4 regions of the Comamonas brasiliensis genome follow, and region 4 is predicted to be linked to each of the others. Evidence: predicted binding sites of a transcription regulator. Region 4 holds the regulator's gene; each other region holds the start of a gene.
The links. Region 4 encodes FNR, which switches genes on or off when oxygen is low (the NO sensors DNR and NnrR bind a similar motif). Its sites were predicted from a motif close to TTGATNNNNATCAA; they were not measured.
Positions count from the first base shown of each region.

Region 1: the regulator FNR is predicted to act here: its motif matches at 2,646-2,659, upstream of cyoA (ubiquinol oxidase subunit II).
Region 2: the regulator FNR is predicted to act here: its motif matches at 3,017-3,030, upstream of DJFAAGMI_RS21320 (universal stress protein).
Region 3: the regulator FNR is predicted to act here: its motif matches at 1,690-1,703, upstream of cydD (thiol reductant ABC exporter subunit CydD).

Region 1 is NZ_JAANES010000001.1:1,071,223-1,076,162, reverse strand. Features, by position in the region: gene DJFAAGMI_RS04835 (Bug family tripartite tricarboxylate transporter substrate binding protein) at 1-955, shown strand, start outside; gene DJFAAGMI_RS04830 (MFS transporter) at 1,075-2,406, opposite strand; gene cyoA (ubiquinol oxidase subunit II) at 2,754-3,809, shown strand; gene cyoB (cytochrome o ubiquinol oxidase subunit I) at 3,872-4,940, shown strand, end outside.
Region 2 is NZ_JAANES010000006.1:89,576-94,515, reverse strand. Features, by position in the region: gene DJFAAGMI_RS25085 (hypothetical protein) at 1-41, opposite strand, end outside; gene DJFAAGMI_RS21325 (clostripain-related cysteine peptidase) at 398-2,224, shown strand; gene DJFAAGMI_RS21320 (universal stress protein) at 2,452-2,895, opposite strand; gene DJFAAGMI_RS21315 (alpha/beta fold hydrolase) at 3,213-4,940, shown strand, end outside.
Region 3 is NZ_JAANES010000005.1:1,287-6,226, forward strand. Features, by position in the region: gene DJFAAGMI_RS19180 (ABC transporter substrate-binding protein) at 1-326, shown strand, start outside; gene DJFAAGMI_RS19185 (NAD(P)H-dependent flavin oxidoreductase) at 607-1,563, shown strand; gene cydD (thiol reductant ABC exporter subunit CydD) at 1,806-3,536, shown strand; gene DJFAAGMI_RS19195 (amino acid ABC transporter ATP-binding/permease protein) at 3,533-4,940, shown strand, end outside.
Region 4 is NZ_JAANES010000001.1:728,722-733,661, reverse strand. Features, by position in the region: gene DJFAAGMI_RS03310 (HD-GYP domain-containing protein) at 1-303, opposite strand, end outside; gene DJFAAGMI_RS03305 (sulfite exporter TauE/SafE family protein) at 414-1,127, opposite strand; gene hemN (oxygen-independent coproporphyrinogen III oxidase) at 1,131-2,513, opposite strand; gene fnr (fumarate/nitrate reduction transcriptional regulator Fnr) at 2,783-3,505, shown strand; gene DJFAAGMI_RS03290 (hypothetical protein) at 3,671-3,934, opposite strand; gene DJFAAGMI_RS03285 (FixH family protein) at 4,307-4,612, opposite strand; gene ccoG (cytochrome c oxidase accessory protein CcoG) at 4,728-4,940, opposite strand, start outside.

The sequences.
Region 1 (4,940 bases), 340 kb from region 4:
ACTCGGCGCCATTGCCGCAGCCGTGGCAGCCCCCTCGTTCGCCCAGAGCGACAAGTGGCCCACCAAGTCCTCGCGCATCATCAACCCCTTCCCCGTAGGCGGTGGTCCCGATGGCATCTCGCGCCTGGTGGCCGACAAGCTGGGCCGTGCCTGGGGCCAGCCCGTGGTGGTGGAAAACCGCCCCGGCGGCAACGGCTTCATCGCCATCAACGAATTCAAGCGTGGCGCGACCGACGGCACGGACATGATCCAGCTGGACAACGTCCATATCGCGGCCTACCCCCACCTGTTCAAGAAGCTGCCCTACGACCTGAACAAGGACTTCGACATCCTGATGCCCTTGTTCCGCAACTACTTCTTTGTCTGCGTGCCCGTCAACAGTCCCTACAAGACCATCGGTGACCTGATCGCCGATGCCAAGGCGCATCCCGGCAAGCTGAACTACGGCTCCTGGTCCGTGGGCAACCCCGTGCACCTGGGCTCGGCGCTGCTGGAAAACCAGACCGGCACCAAGATGGAGCACGTGATCTACAAGGAAACCAGCCAGCTGTACCAGGGCGTTGCCAATGGCGAGCTGACCTTTGCCCTGGGCTCTCTGGGCACTGCAGGTCCTCTGGTACGTGGCGGCAAGCTGCGCTTCCTGGCGGTGGCCGCTCCCAGCCGCATTGCCGGCTTCGAGAACGTGCCCACAGTGTCCGAATCGGGCGGCCCCAAGGATTTCGCAGCCATCGGCTGGAACGCCCTGGCCGTGCGCCCCGGCACCCCTGCGGCCGTGGTCGAGAAGATCCGCACCGATGTCCGCCAGGCGCTGACCGGCCAGGACGTGAAGGAAAAGTTCGCTGCCTTCGGCTACGAGTCCTTCAACCCCACGCCTGCCGAATTCAAGGCCTTCATGGCCTCCGAAAGCAAGCGCTTTGGCGAGGTGATCAAGAAGGCCGGTCTGGCTCTGGACTGATCCAGCCCGCCCAGCCGTAAAGAAGCCGCCTCTTGAGGCGGCTTTTTCATGCGCTGCAGCATCAGAAAAAACGCCCGATGCGCAGCACCGGGCGTTTTGCAGAGAAGCGAGCAACCTTCCTATTGATCGCGGGCCTCGATGGCACGGTTGATACCCAGGGCAGCCAGCGTGCACAAGGCGCCAGACAGCAGATAGATACCCAGAGCCACCAGACCGAACTTGGCCGAGACGCCCAGGGCGACCAGCGGAGCGAACGCCGCACCGATGAGCCAGGCCATATCCGTGGACAGGGCCGCGCCGGTGTAACGATAGCGCGACGAGAAGTTGGAAGTCACCGTGCCCGATGCCTGACCGTAGGACAGGCCCAGCAGCACAAAGCCCACCAGGATGAACACATTGTTGCCGGTGCTGCCGCTGCCCAGCAGCCAGGGCGCCAGGAAGCTGAAGATACCGATCAGGCAGGCCATGGTGCCCAGGGTGTTGCGGCGACCCACTCGGTCCGCCAGCCAGCCCGACAGCATGATGGCCCCGCCAGCCAGCAGCGCGCCGATGATCTGCACCACCAGCACTTCGGTCATGGACTGATCGGAGTACATGGAGATCCAGGACAGCGGGAACACGGTCACCAGGTGGAACAGCGCAAAGCTGGCCAGTGCGGCGAAAGCACCGATCATCACATTGCGGCCTTCATTGGCCATGAGACTGGTCACGCTGATGGGCTCCAGCTCACGCTCCTGCAGAAGCTGGGTATAGGACTGCCCCACGACCAGACGCAGGCGGGCAAACAGCGCCACCACGTTGATGGCAAAAGCCACGCAGAAGGGATAGCGCCAGCCATAGCTCATGAACTCGTCCGCCGACAGGCTGGAGTACAGATAGGCAAACAGCGCTGCCGCAATGATGAAGCCCAGCGGCGCCCCGAGCTGGCCGATCATCGAGTACCAGCCGCGCTTGTTCGGCGGTGCAGACATGGCCAGCAGCGAGGGCAAGCCGTCCCAGGAGCCGCCCAGCGCCAGCCCCTGGCCGATGCGCAGGATCACCAGCGCCCAGACGGCCTTCATGCCGGCGACCTCATAGCTGGGCAAAAAGGTCATGCCCACCGTGCAGACGCCCAGCAGGAGCAGCGCCAATGTCAGTTTGGTGGCACGCCCCCAGACCCGCTGCACGGCCATCGACAGCGCCGTGCCTACAGGGCGGGCCACGAAGGCCAGCGAGAAGATGGCAAACGCGGCCAGCGTGCCGTCGAGCTTGGACAGATAGGGAAACAGCAGCGAGGGAAACACCAGCACGCAGGCGATGCCGAACACGAAGAAGTCAAAGTACTCGGAAGAGCGCCCTATGATCACGCCCACCGCGATCTCGCCAGGGGTCACATCCTCATCGGTTTCCGCATAGGCCAGGGTTTCCGAGTTCTCATAGTCTTGCTGAGTAAGACCAACGGACGGGTTCATGCTTGTCATAAAGGTACAACTCCTTGTCTTACTTTTCAGTCCCGGGGACGCTTTCCGTTCTACGCCCAAGCATGTGCAGCTGCAATAGAGTTTTTGCCCTGAACCCTGTCAGCCCAGCCCTCGGCAGAGGGGGCCTGGTGGGGCAAATTTGACAATTTCAAGCCCTGTCAGCGCAAAGTTTGTCCGCCTTTAAAAGGCGCTAAACCCTTGTCGCGTAGCGTATTTTCAAGACCAGGCCCTTGACCTTGGACAAAATGTCCAATGGACAACCACCGGTTTGGTATTACATTTGCCGAGATCCAGTAATCCGCGTTTACACCTAAGCGCGACTTTGTCACGCCTAAAGCATGTTAAAAATCAAGGAAATCCGTGGGCCCGCGTGGCTCTCAGCGGCCGCTTTGACCGCAACCCTCGCCGGTTGCAGCAAGGCCGTCGTCCTCAACCCAGCTGGCGATGTCGCCAAGCAGCAAGGCGATCTGGTCATTACGGCCACTTTGCTGATGTTGCTCATCATCGTCCCCGTCATCTTTTTGACGCTGCTGTTTGCCTGGAAATACCGCCAGTCCAACACCGAAGCCAAGTACGACCCCGAATGGCACCACTCCACTGCGCTGGAGCTGGTGATCTGGACGGTTCCCCTGCTCATCATCATCGCTTTGGGCGCCATTACCTGGATCAGCACCCACAAGCTCGACCCCTATCGTCCTCTGGACCGCATCTCCTCCACCAAGGCGCTGGACCCCAACGTCAAGCCCCTGGAGATTCAGGTCGTGTCCCTGGACTGGAAGTGGCTGTTCTTCTACCCCGAGCAAGGCATCGCCACCGTCAACGAAGTGGCTGCCCCGGTGGACCGCCCCATCCGCTTCAAGCTGACCTCCACCAACACCATGAACGCGTTCTACGTTCCTGATCTGGCCGGCATGATCTACACCATGCCCGGCATGCAGACCGAACTGAATGCCGTGATCAACAAGCCCGGTGTCTATGGCGGCAAGTCCTCCCATTACAGCGGCGCTGGCTTTGCTGGCATGACCTTCAAGTTCCACGGTCTGGAAAACCAGCAGTTCGACCAGTGGGTGGCCCAGGCCAAGAGCGAAGGCAAGACCCTGACGCGCGACGCCTACCTCGACCTGGCCAAGCCCAGCGAGCGCAACCCCGTTGAACGCTTCGCCAGCGTGGACGAAGGCCTGTACAACAAGGTCCTCAACCGCTGCGTGGAAGACGGCAAGATGTGCATGAACGAAATGATGGCCATCGACGCCGCCGGCGGCAAGCCACCGGCACACCACGGCAAGACCTCCAGCGTGACCCTGCCCCTGGATGTCTGCACTTCCAAAGACGCTGACCGCGTTGTCGCCCTGCTCGACGAAGTCGCCGCCTCCGGAGCTGTCGCACAGCAATAAGTAGTTCACGGTGCGGATGCGCTCACCGCTCAGCCGCTCCAATACGACAAAAGAGACTCAACATGTCTGAAACAACAACCCCGGCCTCCCACTGGCTGTTGGGCCGTATCACATGGGACCAGATTCCCATGACGCATGAGCCCATCGTGCTCTTGACCTTTATTGCCGTGGTGCTTGGCGGCCTCGTCGTGGTCGGCGGCATCACCAAGTTCCGCCTCTGGGCTCCGCTGTGGAACGACTGGATCACCTCCATCGACCACAAGAAGATCGGCATCATGTACATGATCCTCGGTCTGGTCATGTTCCTGCGCGGCTTTGCCGATGCCGTGATGATGCGTCTGCAGCAGTCCATGGCCTTCGGCGACAACATGGGCTACCTGCCTCCTCACCACTACGACCAGATCTTCACGGCCCACGGCGTGATCATGATCTTCTTCGTGGCGATGCCCTTCGTGACCGGCCTGATGAACTACCTGGTTCCTCTGCAGATCGGCGCACGTGACGTGTCCTTCCCGTTCCTGAACAACTTCAGCTTCTGGATGACCACCGGCGGCGCCGTGCTGGTGATGATCTCCCTGTTCCTGGGCGAGTTCTCCACCTCCGGCTGGCTGGCACTGTCCAATCTGGGGCACCAGAGCGGCAGCACGGGTCTTGATTACTACATCTGGGGCCTGCAGGTCGCCGGTGTCGGCACGACCTTGTCAGGTATCAACCTGATCGTGACCATCATCAAGATGCGCGCTCCCGGCATGAACCTGATGAAGATGCCCGTCTTCACCTGGACTGCCCTGTGCACCAACGCCCTGATCGTGGCCTCCTTCCCCGTGCTGACCGCAGCCCTGGTGCTGATGTCGCTGGACCGCTACGTCGGCACCAACTTCTTCACGAACGAGCTGGGCGGCAACCCCATGCTGTACGTGAACCTGATCTGGATCTGGGGCCACCCCGAGGTCTACATCCTGATCCTGCCCTGCTTCGGCGTGTTCTCCGAAATCGTGGCAACGTTCAGCCGCAAGCGTCTGTTCGGCTACACCTCGATGGTTTACGCCACCGTGTGTATCACCATCCTGTCCTACCTGGTGTGGCTGCACCACTTCTTCACCATGGGCTCGGGTGCCAGCGTGAATACCT
Region 2 (4,940 bases), on a different contig from region 4:
CCAGCCACTTCGGGCTGTTGCAGAAATTCGGTGCGATTCATGGGTTTCCTGGGGCCGGTTGGATTGCTGGCAAGGCTCATTCGCGCTTTGCCCTGCGCGATGATTATGGCGCCTGTCGGATCAATTTTGATAGCTGCAGGCGCTTTATTCATCAGTGCTTGGGCCTGCTCCTTCTCTAGGGCAGACAGTTGAATCCTGCTTGCAGGGACGGGCGGCAAGGAACGTGTGCGCACCCTGAAAAAGCCGATAGAAGTCGATTCATGGAGCGGGGCCTTGATGGACTGATCGATGGATCCGTTTGCGCTGCCAAATACCTGATTCCAGTGATTGTTGCTGTCTACCTCAAAAGCTGTAATTCCTATTCATTAAATATTTCAAAAAGTAATGGGAGACGGCGATGCAATGGATTCGATGGTGGGGAATGTTGTTGCTCACGATGCTGCTGATCGCCTGCGGCGGAGGCGACGGTGACAGGCCACGCGCAAAAACCACGATGCTGGTCTATCTGGTTGCCTCGGATCTGATTGCCAGCGCGGAGGGCGATCTCACCCATATGCTGGCAGCGGCCAGCAGCAAGGACATCAACGTGGTTCTGCAGGTCGGCGGCGGCTCGGCTGCAGGCTCGGTGGCCGGTGTCGATCTGACGCAGACGGTGCGCTACCGGCTGACTCCTGCCTCAGCCCCTTCGAATGGCAGGGGCTGGGCTCTGGAGCGACTGCCTCAGGCAGAGCAGCCAGGTGCCCAGGTGGCCATGAACAAGGCCGATACCTTGCGCAACTTCATTCAGTGGGGAGCACGCCATTACCCCGCTCAGCAATATGCGCTGACGCTCTGGAACCATGGTGGCGGGCCGGTCGCGGGATTCGGCTGGGACGAGGCATATGGCGGTGGTAAATCCATGAGCGTGAAGGACATCACCAGTGCAATCCAGCAGGCCAATGTCAGGCTGGAGCTGCTGGGCTTTGACGCCTGCCTGATGTCCAGCCTGGAAGTGGCTGCCTCGCTACAGCCCTATGTCAACTATTTGGTGGCTTCGGAAGAGGTGACCACTGGCTGGGACTGGACCAGACTGGTGCAGTACATGGTGGACAACCCCCTGGCCAGGGGCGATGCCCTGGGCAAGACCATCGTGGACACCTACAAGCAACAGAATGGCTCGCTCGACTTCACGGCCTATGCGGTGACCGACCTCCAGCAGATCCCGGCTCTGATTGCCGTGCTGGAAAAGGCTGCTGCCAGCCTGCATCAGTCGCTGCAGAGCGGCGGGCTCGACACCTGGGTGCAACTGGCTGCGGCACGGCGCAATGCCGAGGACTTCCAGACCAATATCTTCAACACGCAGTTTGATCTGGTGGACGTGCTTTCCTGGGTCAATGAGCTTGCCGCGCGCAATCTGCTGAGCCGCTCGATGCAGCAGGACATTCGCACTGCATTCGACCGTGCGGTGATTCACAAGGATGGCGGCGAGGACGAAGCCTACGGCCTGATGATGTACTTCCCGCGCTATTCCACGCTGAACTCTCGCCTGCTGGCGCAGTACGCGGAGCTGGACTTCTCTGCCCCTATCAAAGGCTTTGTGCAGGCCTATGCCGCTTTTGCCGGCAGCTCGCTGATGCCGCAAATCACGGTGACCAGCCCGGTGCTCAGCGGCAATGCCTTCAGTGCGCTGGTGAGCAGCAATATGCCGGGCCTGGGCCGTGTCTTTGACCGGGGCTATGCCGTGCTCACGCAAAACGGCGTGGCACTGGCCATGCAGCAACTGGGTGTGAACGGTAATGAAGTTCGTCTGCCTCAGTCCCAGGTCTGGCCGCATCTCGATGGGCAGGTGATCACCATGCTGCCCGAGAACGATGAGGACACGGTGTTCATGATCCCTGTCAGGATGCTTGACGAATATGGTAGCGAAGCTGATGGCATGCTTTATGCGCTGCAGGATGACCAGGGCCGCCTGGTCGTGAAGTACAAGCTTTCCTCGCAGGGCCTTGCGGGTATCGGCCTGGCCATGGCCGAGATTGAAGAAGACGAAGAATTCCATCCGCTCGTCTTGAACGCGCAAGGGCAGTTAGTGGATTCCGGCGTCGAGCTGATCGCCCCGGAAGGCGACTGGATCATCGAGATGCAGGCAGTCCGTGGAAGCGGCTACAAGCTCTATGCCGCAGCCTCCGATCTGGTCGGACGCCTCAGGATTTCGCCCACTTCGGTGGATCTGGTCACGGCGAACTGAAGCTTGCCCAAAGCAAAAGGCCATCGACAGATGGCCTTTTCATTCCGTGCCTGAGCTTTGCCATACTCTTTCGTCCCGTATCCCGGTGCTCTCTTCGTGGGCTAGTTGGCCGTGTTCGGTGCTATAGGCATACGCTTTGCTGGCCCGCTTGAAAAGCCCTCAACGCACGAAAGCGCCCGGGCGTTGCCGGTCTGCCGAGTGCCGCCGCGAGTCTTTGCCGCGCAGCCTCAGGGACGGTGCACCAGCACCGGGATGCTGCTGTTGATCAGCACGCGCTGGGTTTCGCTACCCAGCAAAATGCCGGCGATGCCCTTGCGGCCATGCGATGCCATGCAGATCAGATCGCAATGGTTTTCCTGGGCTGTCTTGATGATGGCCTGGTTGACGGAGATACCGGTCGCCCGCAGCGCCTTGCACTCCACGCCTGAGGCTGCGGCAATGTCGGCCGCAGTCTGCAGTACCTTGTCGGCTTCCTTCTGGGCACTCTTGTCAAACTCGGCAGAGTTGTACGACATCAGTGCCTCGGCGCCGTAGATGATGGCGGAGTAGTCCGGCATCACGTACAGCGCGGTTACCTGCGCGCCTTGCTCCTTGGCCAGCTGTATGCCTGCGTGCAGCGCTGCTTCGGAGAGTTTCGAGCCATCCGTAGGAATCAAAATATGCTTGAACATGTCTGCCTCCTTGCGCTCCGGCGCGCATATGGTTGCCAGGTGAAATGGGCCGATTGCCGTTCCCATACTCACACTCGGAAGTAGCCAATGCAAGATTGGGAGTGTTGATTCATGCGGTAGCTTGATCAAAATCAAGAGATGAAAAATTATGGGAAAGCGGATTAATCTTCCGTAAATAAATCGCTGATAGCTATTAAGAAAATAGTTGTGGCATTGGATTGCTTTCAGCAAATACCTGATTCCAGTGATTGTCCGTATCTACCCTGAAATATGTAATTGCTCTTGCCTTGGTTTTTCAAAAAGTAAGAGGAAGAGCAATGAAATCGATGCAATGGTTGGGGCTGATACCGCTGGCCGCGTTGCTGGTGGGTTGTGGCGGCTCCGATGTGGAGCCGGAAACCAAAGATCCGCTGGCCACATACAAGAATCAGAAGCTGAGCTGGGGCAGCTGCGATGCGTATTTTTCGAAGTACTCCTCGGAAGGCTCTGAACGCTACATCAGCAAGCTCGGTAGTCGTTTGCAGTGTGCAGATATCGAGGCTCCGCTGGATTACAAGCATCCCGACGGACTGAAGATCAAGGTCTCGGCCCTCAGGGTGCGGGCTGCCGATGCTCCCGACAAAAAGCCTCATCTGTTCTTCAATCCCGGCGGGCCCGGTAGCGATGGCCTCAACTTGTCCCTGGCATATTCCCAGATGCTTGCCGGCGGCAACCCGAATACCGCCCTCGGCGCGATGTACAAAAAGGTCAGTGATAGCTTCAACTTCGTCGGGTTCTCGCCCAGAGGGGTGGGAGCCAGCACCAATTTGCTGTGCAGCGGCAACGAGCAGGTCTATCCGCAGGATCCCTCGGCGGATGGAGAGAACGCAGAGAACATCCGCAGAATCAGCGATGCTGCCAGATACATGGCTGTCAACTGCCAGAAGAACCCGATCTCCGATTTCATCAATACCGATGCCACGGCACGTGACATGGATCTGATGCGCCACCTGTTCGGCGACGAGAAAATGCATTACTACGGCATTTCCTATGGAACCTGGCTGGGCTTCTGGTATGCGGGCCTCTTTCCCGAGCGTGTCGGCCCGATGGTCGTCGACAGCAATATGAACTTCAGCCAGAGCATTCATGCGGCCAGCATCAGTTACGAAGTAGGCAAGATTCACAGCTTTGCCAACCATATTGCTCCCTATGCCGCGCGCCACAACAGCAGCCTGGGCATGGGCACCAGCACGCAGGAGATTGTGGACAGACTGAAAAGGCTCGCGTCACCTTTGAATCAAATGCTGGTGCAGAGCAGCTTCCGGGCCGAGCCCAACACGATTGCCAGCGAGCTTCTCTATGCCCGCATGCTCATGGATGCCAGCGGCTATCTGCGCAATGGCATGCAGCCTTCCGACATTGCCAGCCAGTTGCAGAACATTCATGTCAGCACCGGTGATCCTGATGTGGATGCGAGCATTCCAGACAAGGCTTCCAGCATCGGCAGCGGGATATCGATGTTGAACGATCCGCAGTACTGGACAGCGGCCGCGCCGTTTTCTGCGGACAACTCCGACTCGGTCTTCAATACGGTGGTTTGCAACGACGAACTCTTGCTGGAGCGAGATCCGGTCTACTGGGTCAACAAGGGCTTCGAGCTGGCGCGAACGCTGCCCATAGCCAACAACCGTATTGCGGGCCAGCCCTGCCTGTACTGGAAACGACAGGCGCAGTTCTCCAAGCCGTCGATCGCCAGTCTGAAGACCGCAAGGATGCTCATGGTGCAAAGCGAGTTCGACGTGCCCACACCGCTGGCAGGTGCCATGGAGACCTTCGAACAGCTTCCGGCCACCAGCATGGTCTATGTCAAGAACGAAGGCAGCCATGGCCTGATGGTCTATCAGACCGAGTGCGTGGACCTGACGGTCATGAACTATCTGCTGGGTCAGGCACCAGCACGGCGCTTGACACAATGCCAGGGCAAGCCCTTGCCGCTGGATGCCCAAGTGCAGAATCTGCAGGCTCGCAGCATGAGGACCTTGCCGACATCAGGGCAGGAACCCAGC
Region 3 (4,940 bases), on a different contig from region 4:
GTCTGTCGATCGCCCAGGTGGTGCCCAGTCCTTACAAGGTCTCGGGCAAGCTCAACAAGGAGTTCCGCGATGCGACGATTGCAGCCGGCAAGTCGCTGGATGTGCCCGTGAGCTTTGCCATGATGGAAGGCTATGTGAATGCCAAGGTCATCGTGGAGGCCATGCGTCGCAGCCAGCCGGTAACGCCTGAAAAGATGAGCGCCGCCCTGCGCGGACTGGAGTCTTTTGACCTGGGCGGCTACTGGGTGAACTTCAAGCCTGGGCAAGTGGGTTCCAAATATGTGGACCTGTCCATCGTCAACGCCGCAGGACGTGTGACGCAGTAAGAAACCAAGGCCTGACACGCATCGCGTTCAGGCCTTTTTTGCAGCCACCTCCATCACGATGATCCGCCGTGCAAAACAGATGCACAAACTGTTGCCCAGGGGACAGGAGGCGGCGCAATGGCAGGCGAAACTGGCCATCGGCCAGTCGGACGAGGCCGCTGTCGGCACAGGAGTGCAAATAGTGGATCGTTCAACGAACTGCTTCTGAAATAAGAGCTGTCAACGTATATAGAGTAAGCGCTACAGCCCTTTTACATACAAAACGAAGAAGGAGACAACTATGTCCAAGCTGCCACCCGTTCTTAAAAAGCTGGCTTTGCCTGTCATCGGCTCACCGCTTTTCATCATCAGCAATCCCAAGCTTGTCATCGAGCAGTGCAAGGCCGGCATCGTCGGCTCCATGCCTTCGCTCAATGCCCGTCCAGCCGAGCAGCTGGAAGACTGGCTGGCCGAGATCACCGAGACTTTGGCAGCCTGGGACAAGGCCCATCCCGATCGCCCTTCGGCTCCATTCGCCATCAACCAGATCGTGCACAAGAGCAATGACCGCCTCGAGCACGACATGCAGGTATGCGCCAAGTACAAAGTGCCCATCATCATCACCAGCCTGGGAGCGCGTGAGGATGTGAACCAGGCCGTGCATAGCTGGGGTGGAGTGGTGCTGCACGACATCATCAACAACAAGTTTGCGCGCAAGGCCATTGAAAAAGGTGCCGACGGCCTGATCGCCGTGGCGGCCGGCGCAGGCGGCCATGCGGGTGTGAAGAGCCCGTTTGCACTGGTGCAGGAAATTCGCCAATGGTTTGACGGCCCGCTGGCGCTGTCCGGCTCGATTGCCACGGGGGGGGCGGTTCTCGCGGCCCAGGCGATGGGGGCGGACTTTGCCTATATCGGCTCGGCCTTCATCGCCACCGACGAGGCTCGTGCTGTGGAAGCCTACAAGCAGGCGATTGTCGAGGGCAACTCCGACGATGTGGTCTACAGCAATCTGTTTACCGGCGTGCATGGAAACTATCTGGCACCCTCGATTCGTGCGGCAGGTCTGGATCCGGAGAACCTGCCCGAGTCCGACCCCAGCAAGATGAATTTTGGCGGCGGTGCGCAAAAAGCCTGGAAAGACATCTGGGGTTGCGGCCAGGGCATCGGCGCCGTCGACAAGGTGCAGCCCACGGCCGAGCTGGTGGCCCGCCTCAAGCATGAATATGCCGAAGCCAAGGCCAGCTTGCTGGCAGCCTGAAACAGGTTTGCAACTCTCCTGTGCCAACGGCGTCTTCGGACGCCGTTTTTCATGGGCGACCTGCTCGTTTGATGTTGCTCAAGCGCGACTAAAGCAAGGGTTAACCCTTGATAAATCAATGTGGAGTTGATGAACATCAATGTAGGCCTGGTCCTGCAATTGGCTTTTGCATATCAAGTCATGATGATTGTCAAAAGAAGAGTAGTATTCCGTTAATTTCAGTAATTACTGAAAATTAAGAAATGCAGCAAACACCTTCTTCCTCAACAGACAATCAGACCGATGCGACGCATGCCGCACTGGCGAGCGTCATCCGCCGCCCCAGTGCGGGCGCGGTATGGCAGGTGTTTGCCGGACTGATCTGGCTGCCGCAGGCAGCCTTGCTTGCCTGGGCTGTACAGCTCATGGCCGACGGGCAGGGCGTGGCGACCGTCTGGCCCATGGCGACGGGCGTGCTCATGCTGGGTCTGTTGCGCGCCTGGGCAGAAGGCCATGGCGGCCTGCTGGCCAACCGTGCCGCGCGTATACAGCTGAGCAGCTTGCGCGCTCTGGTGCTGCAGTCGCTGGCCCAGGCATCGCCGCTGGACAAGAGCCGCCCCGCTTCGGGTCAGGCGGCCAGTGCCATGGTCGAGCAGGCCGAGGCAATCGTTCCCTGGCTGGCGCGTTATCAGAGTGCGATGTGGCGTGTGCGCCTGCTGCCTTTGGTGATTCTGGCAACCGTGGCCTGGCAGTCTTGGGTGGTGGCCCTGATTCTGATAGTGGCCGCGCCGCTGATTCCGCTCTTCATGGCGATAGTGGGCTGGCGTGCCAAGGCGGCCAGCGAAGAGCAGATGCTGCAACTGGGCCATATGAACGCTTTCTTGCTGGACCGTCTGCGCGGTCTGAGCACGCTGCGCGCTCTGCATGCCGTCGATCTGACAGGCCAGCGGCTGCGCGACCATGCGGAAGATCTGCGCGCCCGCACCATGCGCGTGCTGCGCATTGCCTTTCTGTCTTCTGCGGTGCTGGAGCTTTTCTCGGCGCTGGGTGTGGCCATGGTGGCCGTCTATATAGGCTTTCACCTGCTGGGCACGCTGAACTTCGGCGCCTGGGGCGACAAACTCGGTTTGGGTCAGGCCATGTTCGTGCTGTTGTTGGCGCCGGCGTTTTTCGAGCCTTTGCGCGATCTCTCGGCCGTCTGGCATGACAGAGCCGCAGGCGAGGCAGCGCTGCAGACCTTGCAGAGCATGCAGACCCAGTCCGTGCAGATTGTGGGCGCGCAGCATGCCGCCGAAGCATCCTCGGTCAATGAGCGGCTATCGCCTGGAAATCCTGTGTCCGTAAGCGTCTGCGGGCTCAAGGTTCAGGCACCAGGCAGCGACTCCAGCCTCGCACCGCTGACTTTGCACATACAGGCCGGCGAACATGTGGCGCTGTGGAGTCCCAGCGGCAGTGGCAAGTCCGTGCTGCTGGCGCAGATTGCCGGCCTTTTGCCGGTACAGCAAGGCCGCATCGAAGTCGACCGGCAAGCGCTCGATGCCCGCAGCGCAACGCAGCTGCGTCGGCGCATGGCCTGGCTGGGTCAGCTACCGCATGTCTTTGCGGGTTCGGTTGCGCGCAATATCGCACTGGGGCGCAGCTCGGTAGAGCCCGAGCAGATTGCCCAGGCCACGCAGCAGGCGGCACTCGAGGAGACCCTGGCGCATCGCCCCGGCGCGAGCCTGGGCGAGGGCGGTGCAGGACTTTCTGGAGGAGAAGTGGTGAGACTGGCCCTGGCACGCATGGCCGCGCAGACGGAAGCCGGTCTGCTGCTGGTCGATGAACCCACTGCTCATCTGGACCCCGAGACAGCAGCCCAGATCACGCAGTCTCTGCGCCATCTGGCCAAGGGGCGGACCATGTTGGTCGCCACCCACGACGCGCAACTGGCCGCTGCCATGGATCGCGTGATCGAACTGCCGCTGCTGCGGCGGGCGCAGGAGTCGCAGTCATGAAGATGCGAGCCATTCCAATGCGCGAAATGCTGAAACTGCTGGGCAGGATGGCGCCGCGCAAGCTCTGGCTGGGCGGCGCTGCGCTGGCTGCACTCACGGTGCTGATGGGTATGGCCTTGCTGGGCTTGTCCGGCTGGTTCATTACGGCCACGGCGCTGGCCGGTCTGGTGCCTGCTACCGCTTTGGTGTTCGATGTGTTCATGCCGTCGGCCGGCATTCGGCTGCTGGCCGTGGGCCGCACCGGCGCCCGCTACGCCGAGCGCCTGGTGACCCACGACGCTACGCTGGCCGTGCTGGCCGCTCTGCGCCAGAGACTGTTTCTGAGCTGGGCTCGCCCTCAGGCTGCCCGTCTGCTGCTGCAGCGTCCGGCCAGGCTGTTGCAGCGCCTGACCTCTGATGTGGACGCGCTGGACAATCTTTATCTGCGCCTGCTGGTGCCTGCCGTCGCGGCACTGGGCGCGGCCTTGCTGGCAGCTCTGGCCTACGGATTCATGAGCTGGTGGCTGGGTCTGTTGACCCTGGCGTGGCTGCTGCTGACTGGCTGGGGCATTGCCCTGTGGCATGGTTTGCGCAGCCGCAAGGCCGCCGTGCGCCGTGCCATGGCACTGGAGGCCATGCGTGCCCAGACCGTGGATCTGGTTGCGGGCCAGACCGAGCTGCTTATGGCTGGCCAGTTGCCTGCCCAGCTGCAACTGGTGCTGCACAGCGATGCGCGCTGTGCGGGGGCCGATGAGAGGCTTTATCAATTCGAGGCGGCTGCAGCGAAGGCTTATGGTGCGGTGTCTGCCATGACCTTGAGCGCATCCGTGCTGCTGATGGCCTGGCTGATGGAGCAGGGCCGTATCAGCGCTGCGGTTGCTGCGCTAGGTATTTTGCTGGCACTATCCGCACTGGAGCCGTTTGCCCCCCTGCGCAGAGGAGCTGAGCAGGCGGGGCGTACCTGGCTGGCGCTGCGCAGGCTGGCTCCCGCGCTGATGGCCGAGGCCGACGCGGCAGAGAGCCTGCCGCAGCCAGTGCAGACGATGGCCGTCAGCCTGCAGTCTGTCCGGCTTCGTCAACTGGGCCCCGTAGACCTGAACGTACGGCAGGGCGAGCGTGTGGCACTGATTGGCAGCAGTGGTGCAGGCAAGACGAGTTTGCTGCATTTGATGGCGGGTGAGCAGCAGCCGGACGAGGGCGTGGTTCAGGCCTGCAGTTGCAGCTGGATGACACAGAGAACCGAGCTTTTCCAGGACAGTCTGCGCAACAACCTGAGGCTTGCCGATGCCAAGGCCGGCGATGAGCAATTGTGGGCCGTCCTGCAGGCTGCAGGCCTCAGAAGCGACGTCATGGCCTTGCCACAGGGGCTGGACACCATGCTGGGTGAGGGCGGCCTGGGCCTGTCCGGAGGCCAGTCGCGCCGGC
Region 4 (4,940 bases):
AGCCCCCAGAAACCGGGACTGCACGCCCAGAATGCTGTCTCGCCAGGCATGCGCATCGCTGTCCGGATGGCTCGCAGCAGGTCGAGGAGGCGCGACGGAAGGCGTGACAGCCTCCTCCAGATCGCTTCTGGAGAGATCAACCTGTACGGCCTTGAGCTTCAGGGTCCTGAGCGTCTGCAACTGCTCGTCATTGACAATCTTGAAGCTGCTGACGGGAAACGGGTGGCGCAACCAGCCAGTCTCCAGATGGACATACATGCCAATCCGCAGTTGTCCGATATCAATAGCAACGAAACGATTCACTTTGAGCGCTACACACAAGATGAGACATTATTCCGCAGTTCCATGACTGCTCAACCATGACTAGGGTCTGTTGGGATGCAAACTGCACCAACATTCCCCTCCTGTGTGACTTATCGGCACCAAAGGCTGGGTTTGTAGACCAGATCCATCCACAAAGCCCAACTCGCAACACCAGTCAGCATCAAACCCGCAATTCTGGTGCCCCAGCGCGCCCGCAATGCATTGAGATGCGACTGCCCCAGCTGCCACAGCCAGGGGCCCGCCAGCAACCACACTGCGCCGCCAATGGCAAAGGCAGCCATTGACAGAGCACCTTGCCAGACTCCGCCACTCAACGCGGCCACCAGCACTGCCGAATAAAGCAAGCCGCAAGGCATCAGGGCCCAGGCAAAGCCTGCGGCCAGACTCCCTCCAGGGGCGACGACCCAGGGCTGGACCCTGGTCCAGACAGAGCGCCCCGCTTGCTCCAGCCACACCGGTTGCCGCGCCTGCACCAGCATGGCCAGACCCCAGGCCATGACCGCGACATGCATCAGCGTCCACAGCTTCTGCAAGGCCGTTGTCTGGCTGGTCAGCCAGGCCAGGCTCTCCATGGCCACAGCCGCCACTCCGCCCAGCAGGGCATAGCCGGCAATGCGTCCCAGATGAAACAAACTGGTGCGCAGCCATTGGCGTTTTTGCAGGCCGTGCAAGGCGATGACCTGACCGTCGCTGGCAGGCCTTGCGCCCGTCACGACGCTGCAGGGCGCAGCGCACATCACAAGACAATGGGGCCCACCCACGAGCCCCATGATCAAAGCAGTCCAGACCAGCGAAAACAACATGCGCTAGATGATGCGCGAAAAGCGCGTGCGGTTTCGGTCGGCCTGCAAATATCGATCAAACAGCATGGCTACTCCGCGTACAAAAAACCAGCCCAGGCCCGTGACCTTGAAGCCCTCGTCGGATAGCTGCACCAGGCCATTGCGCTGCATTTCCCCCAGTGCAGCCAACTCCCGGGCAAAGTACTCGCGGAAATTGATCAGCCAGGCCTGCTCCATCGGCTCGTACAGGACGGAGCCCTGACACATGATGGCCATGATGATGGCTCTGCGCACCAGATCGTCACGCGAGAGCGCCAATCCGCGCTGCACGGGCAGCATGCCGCCATCAATGGCGTCGTAATACTCTTCCAGGGTCTTGACGTTCTGGCTGTAGGTGGCGCCCACCTTGCCGATGGCCGATACGCCCAGTGCAATCAGGTCGCAGTCGGGCTGGGTGCTGTAGCCCTGGAAGTTGCGATGCAGGCGCCCCTGACGCTTGGCGATGGCCAGAGAGTCATCGGGCAGCGCAAAGTGATCCATGCCCACATAGACATAGCCGCCATTCATGAAGGCATCAATTGCGCCGGAGAGCATGTTCAGCTTCTCCTGTCCCATGGGCAAGTCAGCCGATGCAATACGCCTTTGCGGCTTGAAGCGCTCGGGCAGATGCGCATAGGCATACAGAGCAATGCGGTCGGGACGCAACTCATTGACCTGGGCCAGCGTTCGCGCAAAAGACTCGGATGTCTGCTTGGGCAGGCCGTAAATCAGGTCCACATTGATGGAGACAAAGCCCAGACGGCGGGCCTCGGCCACCAGCTCAAAGACTTGCTCGGCTGGCTGCTCCCGGTGCACCGCTTTCTGCACCGCTGGGTCAAAATCCTGCACGCCAAAGCTCAGGCGATTGAAGCCCATGTCCTTGAGTGTCTTCAACCTCTCGTTGCTCACGGTACGCGGATCGACCTCAATGGAATACTCGCCGGCTAGATCGAGCTTGAAATGCTCACGCATCAGAAGCATCAACTGCTGCAATTCGGCATCGCTGAAGAAGGTCGGCGTGCCGCCTCCCAGATGCAACTGGCTTACCAGCTGGCCTTTGCCGCAATGCTCGGTATGCATGGCCAGTTCACGGCCCAGATAATCCAGATATTCGGCAGCCTTCTCATGATGCTTGGTCACGATCTTGTTGCAGGCGCAGTAATAGCAAAGCGACTCGCAAAATGGCACATGCACATAAACGGACAAAGGCAAGGCACGTGAGCTCGAATGCGTCTTGCGCTGTTTCAATGCCAGGATATAGTCGTCTGCACCAAAAGCCTCAACAAAACGGTCGGCTGTTGGAAATGATGTGTAGCGCGGGCCGGGAATATCAAAGCGGCTCAGCAACTCGGGCGTGACTGCGGTCATAACTGAAAGTTAGGGTGCGCCCACACTCCACATTGAGCAGATTTCAAAGAAAATCAGATCCTGGAAATCATGCCCATAATGGGCAGAAGCACATGTTTTTGAATGAATGCAAACAATGTGCCCCAAGGCAATCCAACTGTCCTTGATGAATATCAAGAGAGCGCAAGGCAAGTACTGCGACAATTTGATCCAACTCATCACTAACTACGAGGTCAATGACCGGCGCGACTCTCCATTCCAAGTCTGTCTGTGCCGTTGCTGAAAAGCCCATGAATCTTCAGACCATCAAAGCATCCTGCTCCAACTGCAATCTGCGTGAACTGTGCATGCCCATGGGCCTGGACGATGAACAAATGGAGCGTATTGACGAAATTGTGGCCACGCGCCGCAAGGTCAAACGGGGCGGGCTGCTGTTTCGCAACGGCGAGGAGTTCACCTCGCTGTACGCCATTCGCACCGGCTTCTTCAAGACCAGCGTGGCCACCGAAGACGGTCGCGACCAGGTCACTGGCTTTCAGATGGCCGGCGAGATCATCGGTCTGGACGGTATCGTCAACGACCACCACACCTGCGATGCCGTGGCGCTGGAAGATGCCGAAGTCTGCATCATGCCTTTCGACAAGCTCGAGCAGCTCTCGCGCGAAGTCACGGCACTGCAAAATCATGTGCACAAGGTCATGAGCCGCGAAATCGTGCGCGAGCATGGCGTGATGCTGCTGCTGGGCAGCATGCGCGCCGAAGAGCGTCTGGCGGCCTTTGTGCTGAACCTGGTGCAGCGTCTGTCGGCACGCGGCTTTTCGAAGTCGGAGCTGGTGCTGCGCATGACGCGTGAAGAAATCGGCAGCTATCTGGGCCTCAAGCTGGAGACCGTGAGTCGCACCTTCTCCAAGTTCGCCGAGGAAGGCATCATCGAAGTCCGACAGCGCCATCTGCGCATTCTGGATACCGAGGCGCTCAGGCGCATCGTCAACAGCCAGCAATGCCAGGACTGACTTCGACAGCAGCCCTCAAGACGAAGCCCGCAGACAGCGGGCTTTTTTGATGACGGCGAACACCTGCCTGGAGTTTCCACCGCCAAGGCCGCCGGCACAGCGAGCGGCCAGCCCCTCCATCCGAAGCCGCCACCTGTTCGAAACTGCGGTCCTGTGTGCAGCGCCTTACTCGACCAGAGGCTCCGAGACTATGCCCTGGTTCATATCGCTGGCCGAACGCCCCAGCATGACGGTCATGAGTCCGCTGAACACGGTGACCGCCCAGAAGGCAAAAAAGGCCAGGGTGTAAATGCCATTGCGCGACCATTCCAGAGGCGAGCCCAGCCAGTGCATGTCCAGCGGGTCCACAAAGGCAAACACCACCATTTCCATGATTGCCGCGGCCAGAAAAGCCGGCCAGACAATCCACATCCAGCGTCGAGCATCCATCGCGATTCTCCTTGGCCTGTGGGTTTGAACCTATTTTGCACAATTGCCATGACCTTCCCAGCCATACCAAGGGCATGCACTCAGATGGGAAACCCTGGACCGCTATTATTTAAAGAGCTTCCAGCGCTTTATGTGTATCGATTTTGGGTCTATATCTATCTGAAATAGCCTGTGACAAAGCGCTATGCGCTCCTGTTATTGAACTCCACCCGCCCATCCCTTGCCGGCTTCCGAGAACTGCAGGGGCCCTCCCGACTCTTCGGTCGACCAAGACATAGAACGCCGTCACGGCCCACCGGCTACAGAAAAGCCTGCAACCAGGGCCGCAAAAAAAGGCCGCGGAAGCGGCCTTGGGATGCGTTGAAATCTCGGTCAGCGATCCAGCGGATGGTCCTTGGCCGGCGTCGCGGCATGGTTGCGCCCCGTCACTGCTGGCGCCAGGCTTTTTTCGCTCTCGGTGAGGCGCTGGTTGATCTCAATGCCGTGACGATAGTAGTCGGGGTCGATCACTGGATCCGGCTTGCTCATGGCGATATAGGCGGTCACGATGCCCGCGACCACCACCACGGCGGGACCGGCGATGACGAGCCAGACATGGGCAAACTTCCACCAGGGCTTGCCGTCCTCGGGGTGGATGATCTTGGCCTTTTGCAGGGCCTTGGCTTGTGCTGCCGACATGGTTAAACCTCTTTTCAGAAATCTGGCTGCCCAATTGCAAACCTGCAATCGGGCAGCATCAATTGTTGCTGATTCGCGATGCCCTTGCGTGGCTGTCGCGATGCATGCCGCAGGCCTAGCGCGGCACCAGGAACACGGATTTTTCGGAGATGCGTCCGGCCCCAGCCGTCAGCGCATCCACATTGAAATGCACGGGGTGCGAGCCGGAGGCAGCCGAGCCATAGGGGATCTGCAGGCGCACCGCAATGCCGCGCGTCTCGGCCGGACCTACCGAGACTTCCTGCTCGGATACTACTTCCAGCTGATCCAGCCCCGTGGCGCTGATGCG